Regions from separate parts of the Aliarcobacter faecis genome, predicted to be linked through region 2. Evidence: riboswitches for the same ligand, from Rfam matches in the RefSeq annotation. Region 2 holds a riboswitch; the other holds the start of a gene.

Region 1 (3,213 bases), 880 kb from region 2:
AACATAGATGCACCATGCCATCCACCAACAGCAGCACCAATAGCACTAGAAATATGGTCATATCCTGCTCCAATATCTGTTGTAAGTGGACCTAAAATATAAAAAGGAGCTTCATGACAATACTCTTTTTCTATTTTCATATTTCTTTCAATTTGATTTAATGGAACATGTCCTGGTCCTTCAATCATAACTTGAACATCTTTTCCCCAAGCTCTAAGTGTTAGTTCACCTAAAACTTTTAACTCTCTTAGTTGAGCTTCATCTGAAGCATCTGCTAAACAACCAGGTCTTAAACTATCTCCTAGTGAAAGTGAAACATCATATTTTCTACAAATATCTAAGATTTTATCAAAAGCAGTATAAAATGGATTTTCTTTATGATAATGCATCATCCAAGCAGCCATTAAACTTCCACCTCTTGAAACTATACCCATTTTTCTTTTTGCAATATGTGGCATAAATTCTAGTAAAAATCCTGCGTGAATAGTAAAGTAACTAACACCTTGTTCAGCTTGTCTTTGGATAACTTCAAGCATTTTTTCTATACTTAAATCCTCTATTTTATCTTTTACATCATGTAATATTTGATAAATAGGAACTGTTCCAATAGGAACTGTTGAGTGATTTATTACGGCTTTTCTAATTAAATCTAAATCCCCACCAGTACTTAAATCCATAATAGTGTCAGCTCCATATTTTAGACAAACATTTACTTTTTCAATCTCTCCATCAACATCACTAACTATTGCAGAACTTCCAATATTTGCATTTATTTTACAAGAAGATGCAATTCCAATAGCCATTGGTTCTTGATTTATATGATTTACATTTGCAGGAATTATAAGTCTTCCTCTTGCTATTTCACTTCTTATAAACTCTGGTTTAAGGTTCTCTTTTTTTGCTACAAACTCCATATGTGGAGTTATAATTCCTTGTTTTGCATAGTACATTTGAGTTCTTACACTATCGTTTTTATGCTCTTCTAAAAATTTTTGAATATTTTGCATCTTTTCTCCTTATCTTTTTGCAATACCAGTTAATTCTTTATGTATTTTTGCTGGAAATACAAAAGAAGCTGAATGAATTTCAGCACTATAATAATCCATATCTTCCAAAAAATCTGCTCTTTGTAGATTTAAATCAGCTGTTGGATGATATTTTCTTGAAGCAAGTATAGTTGTTGTATGATCAAAACTAAATGGCATAGCTATCCAAAATTTTTCACCAATGAGTTTTAAATCTTTTTTTAACTCTTCACTATTTTTTGAAAATGATTCTGAAACAAATGTAACTATTCCATCATTTTTTAAAACTCTATAGATATTTGATACTATTTTTAAATCAGGTCGCATATTAGTTAAAATTATAATATCTACACTTTTATCCTCTTTAGTTTCAAGTGCCGATAAATCTGAAAACTCAAAATTTGACTCACTAGAGTGTTTTTTTGTCTCATTTTTTAATTCATCATTAATTGAACCAATAACTAAAACATTTTTGGCTTCAATATGTGTACAAAGTGGTATATGTACCATCATTTCAGCAAATATTTTGCTATTTTTCATTTTAAAATCCTTTAGATTGATATATTTTTTTTATTGTCAGCTAGATTTTTGGGTAAAAAAAAAGGTACTTTCGTTTGAAAGCACCTTTTTTATTAAATTTAGATTATCTATAACTTAGTTTATTAAATTTAATTTTTAAAAATTCGCTTCCTTCACTGGTCTTAACCAACAGGTTCAAAGGGTCAGGTTTTACCTTCTCAACGCTTTTAGCGTCCCCCCGCAATAAAAAGAGTATTCTAGCATAAAGAATTTAAAAGGGTATTAATTTTAAATTTATTAAAGCCCTTTTATTTTAGAGTTTTGTATAAAATAGTAGCTTTTTCTATCTCACTTGTAGTAGCTTTTCTTCTACAAGATAGATAACCTTTTTTCCCTTCACTTGTAATTGTTGGATAAACAGTAGCAAATACCCAGTAAAAATTTCCATCTTTTGTTGCATTTTTTACATATCCAGTCCAAACTTCTCCTTTTTTTACTGTTTCCCATAAACTTTTAAAAGCTTCTTTCGGCATATCAGGATGTCTTACAATACTATGTGGTTTTCCAATAAGCTCCTCTACACTATATCCTGCAACTTCACAAAAATCATCACTTGCAAAAGTAATAATTCCTTTTTCATCAGTTTCACTTACTAAAAATGCATGGTCTTTTAAAACTATCTCTTTTGAATTATTATTTATTGACATAAACTCTCCTTAATTTACTTTTTTTGTTTTTACATCTTCTACTAAAAGTTGAGCCATTTTTAAAGTATTTTGTGAAATAGAGGATACATTATATGCTTCAGCTGCGTTTTCTTGAGTTGTTTTATCAAGTAGATTTATAGCAATATTTATCTGTTCTATTCCTCTTAATTGTTCATTTGAAGCCATGCTTACATTTTGAATAATATTTATTGTTTCAGAGATTAGATTATTTAAATTTTGATAGCCTTTAATCATTTCATCAGATATCTTTTTACCTTCATTTGTTTTTGAAGTTGCATTTTCAACTAAATCTTTTATTTCATGAGCAGCTTGAGTACTTCTAGCTGCTAGATTTCGTACTTCACCAGCAACAACAGCAAAACCTTTTCCAGCTTCTCCAGCAGTTGCTGCTTCAACAGCAGCATTTAGACTTAAAATATTTGTTTGAAATGCAATTTGATCAATTATGCTTATAGCTTCATTTATAGCTGTAACCTTTAAATTTATCTCCTCCATAGAAGAGGCTGTTTTATTTGCTAGTTCTTCACCTATTGCTACAGAGCTTTTTACATCTTTACTTAAATTTGCCATTTTAGAAGCATTTTGAGTGTTGCTTTTTGTACTTCCTGTAATCTCCTCAAGTGCAGCAGCTGTTTGTTCAAGAGAACTGGCTTGTTCATTGGCTTTTGTTGCTAGATTATTTACACTTTGATTCATTTGAATTGAAGAGCTTTCTAAAAGTTTTCCATTTTCAAGATTTTGTTTTGTATTATTGTTTAATTCAGCACCCAACTGATTTAATCTTTGCATAGTTAAAAGCATTTTCCCTTTTAATTTTGGATTAATATCCATCTGTTTTCTATAATCTTTATCTGCATAAAGTCCAACAATTTCAACTAAATCTTCCATATTCTTATTTGCTTTTTCTAACATGTTATTTACAATATTTTTAAGAGTAAAAA
Region 2 (3,213 bases):
AAAAACTTTTGCATACTCTAAAAGATATAAATAATCTTGTAGTAAATAGAATTTAAACTTCTCTTTACATAAAGTACCAGCTCCTAACTCTTGAACAAATGGGTGATTGTATCCATCTTCCCAAACTTTTATAGCTTTTTGTTTTAAACTTCTTGAAAATGACATTTTTAATCCTTTATTTATAATATATTCTCTAAATTTGCTTTTTCTTTTAGAGTTTGTTCATCAAAATTTCCTATTGCATTAAATAACTCTTTATGAAAAGTTCCAAGCCCAAGATTTTGACTCTTATCATAGGCAATTTCTCCAGATATTCCCATAACCAAAAGTGCTAAAACAGTTGCCTCAAATAGTTTTTCTTTATTTGTTCCACAAAAACTAGCAACTAAAGAGGAACACATACAACCTGTTCCAGTAATTTGTGGCAAAAGGTGGCTACCATTTTTTATAGTAACTACTCTTTTACCATCACTTATAACATCAGTTTCTCCAGTAATTGCTACAACTAAATTTAAACTATTTGCTAATGTTTTTGCAATTATTGCTGTATTCTTAATATTTTCAATATCTTCTTTTGAAGCATCAGCACCTTTTGTATTGGAACTTTGATTTAAAATAGATTTTATTTCAGAGATATTTCCTCTAATACAAGATATTTTAGAATCTTTTAAAAGCTCTTCTATAAAATCTTTTCTAAATTTTGAAGCACCAACTCCAACAGGGTCTAAAACTACTGGAACACCAATCTCTTTGGCTCTTTTACTAGCTTTAATCATAGATTTTTTTATATCATCATTTAATGTTCCAATATTTATTAAAAGTGATGATGCAATATTTACAAAATCTTCAACTTCATTCTCATCATCAGCCATAGCAGGACTTGCTCCAACTGCTAAAGTTACATTTGCGCAATCATTTACTGTAACATAGTTTGTAATTTGATGAATTAATGGATTTTTTTCCTTTATACTATTTAAGATATTTACTAAATCATTTATCATAATTCTTCCTATTTAAAAAATTTAAAAAAATGGTTTGTTGGACCATTACCTTTTCCAATATTTGGTGAGTTTATTATTGCTTTATAGATATACTCTTTTGAGTTTTGAATAGCTTCTTTTAGAGGTATTTCTAAAGCTAAGTTTGAAGCAATTGCTGATGAAAAAGTACAACCAGTTCCATGTGTATTTTTTGTATCAACTTTTGGTGATGAAAAGTAGTGAAATTCAACTCCATCATATAAGATATCTGTTGCATCTTCTAAAGTGTAACCACCTTTTATTAAAACACTTTTACAACCCATTTCATATATTTTTATTGCAGCTTCTTTCATCTGCTCTTTTGAAGATATTGTCATATTTGCTAAATGTTGAGCTTCTGCTATATTTGGTGTTAGAACATCTGCAAGGGGGATAATAATTTCTATTAAACTACTCATATTTTTTATATCCATCAATGCATCACCATTTTTTGCATACATTACGGGGTCAATTACAATATTCTTTACATTTTGTTTTTTTAAAAAATCTGCTACTATTTTCATAGTTTCTATATTTGCTAACATTCCAATTTTTATAGCATCAGGAGTAATGTCTTCAAAAACTGCAATAAGTTGTTTTTCTATAATATTTGGATTTATATCTTGAATATCAATAACTCTAAAAGTATTTTCAGCAACAACTGAAGTAACTACGCTCATACCATAATTTCCAAAAGCACTAAAAGTTTTTAGGTCTGCTTGTATTCCTGCTCCACCAATACAATCTGAACCTGCAATTGTTAAAACTTTTTTATTTGCAAATATAATTTCATTTTGTCTCATCATAATTCCTTGTTAAAAAATTTTTATTTTATTGAATATCTTTTATTTTAGGTAAAAAAAAAGGTACTTTCATATTAGAAAGCACCTTTTATATTAAATTTTAATTTTAAAAATTCGCTTCCTACGCTGGTATTAACCATCAGGTTCAAAGGGTCAGGTTTTACCTTCTCAACGCTTTTACGTTCCCCTGCAATAAAAAAATGAATTGTATCACAAATAAAAATTAAAAGCCAATTTATGGGATTTTTTGTAAAAAAACTATAAAATACCTAATGAAATTTTTACTAATCAACCTAATCTTTTTTATATCGTTAAGTGCTTCAACTCTAACTTTATCTATGAGTTCAAGCCCGAGTAGGCTAAATCCAATTTTATCAAATGATAGTGCTAGTAGTGAAATATCTGATTGGCTTTTTAATGGACTTTTTAAATATGATAAAGATGGAAATGTAACTCTTGAATTAGCTTCAAGTTATGAATTTATAAGTCCTACAAAATTAATTGTGAAATTAAAAGATAATGTTTTATGGCATGATAAAGTAAAACTTTCTTCAAAAGATGTGATTTTTACTTATGAACAAATCATAAATCCAAAAGTTTTTAATTCTATAAAATCAAATTTTCAAGAGATTGAGAGCGTAAAAGCAATAGATGATTCAACAGTTGAAATAGTGTATAAAAAACCATATTTTAAAGCTTTGGAAGTTTGGATGGTAGGATTACTTCCATACCATATTTTAAAAGATGAAGAAAATCTTATGACAAGTTCTTTTAATAAAAATCCAATAGGTACAGGTTCATATAAGTTAAAAGAGTTTAAAGTAGGGCAAGATATAGAACTTATTGCAAATGAAGATTACTTTGATGGAAAACCAGAAATTGATAAAATCTTATATAAATTTTTACCAGATTTAAGTACATCTTTTTTGTATTTAAAAGAGAAAAAACTTGATATTGGTACATTAGATCCAATTCAAGTAGATAGACAAATAGATGATAGTTTTAAAAAAGAGTACACAATAATACAAAAACCAGCTTTTACATATAGTTATTTGGGCTTGAATTTAAAAGATGAAAAATTTAAAGATAAAAGAGTTAGGCAAGCTTTATCTTTGGCAATTAATAGACAAGAGTTAGTTGATATTTTGTTTTTTGGATATGGACAAGTTTGTAATGGACCTTTTATGCCAAATTCTTATGCTTACAATAACGAAGTTAATCCTATACTTCAAGATATACAAAAAGCAAAAGAACTTTTAAAAGAAGCTGGATATGATGAAAAGAATCCTTTTACATTTGAAGTAGTAACAAATACAGGGAATGATATAAGAGTCAATGCAGCTCAAATTTTACAATATCAACTTCAAAAAGCTGGTGTTAATATGAAAATA

Evidence for each region. A riboswitch is a leader RNA that binds a small molecule or an ion and turns the genes downstream of it on or off. The one in region 2 is predicted to bind thiamine pyrophosphate.
Region 1: it holds a riboswitch for thiamine pyrophosphate, as region 2 does, so the genes downstream of both, AFAEC_RS03660 (spermine/spermidine synthase domain-containing protein) here and thiD (bifunctional hydroxymethylpyrimidine kinase/phosphomethylpyrimidine kinase) in region 2, are expected to answer to the same signal.

What each region holds. Positions count from the first base shown of each region.
Region 1 covers NZ_CP053837.1:705,288-708,500, forward strand. The annotation lists gene thiC (phosphomethylpyrimidine synthase ThiC) at 1-1,007, opposite strand, end outside; gene AFAEC_RS03660 (spermine/spermidine synthase domain-containing protein) at 1,017-1,565, opposite strand; TPP riboswitch at 1,696-1,794, opposite strand; gene AFAEC_RS03665 (PAS domain-containing protein) at 1,853-2,251, opposite strand; gene AFAEC_RS03670 (methyl-accepting chemotaxis protein) at 2,261-3,213, opposite strand, start outside.
Region 2 covers NZ_CP053837.1:2,138,605-2,141,817, reverse strand. The annotation lists gene tenA (thiaminase II) at 1-165, opposite strand, end outside; gene thiM (hydroxyethylthiazole kinase) at 180-1,001, opposite strand; gene thiD (bifunctional hydroxymethylpyrimidine kinase/phosphomethylpyrimidine kinase) at 1,010-1,822, opposite strand; TPP riboswitch at 1,924-2,021, opposite strand; gene AFAEC_RS10685 (peptide-binding protein) at 2,095-3,213, shown strand, end outside.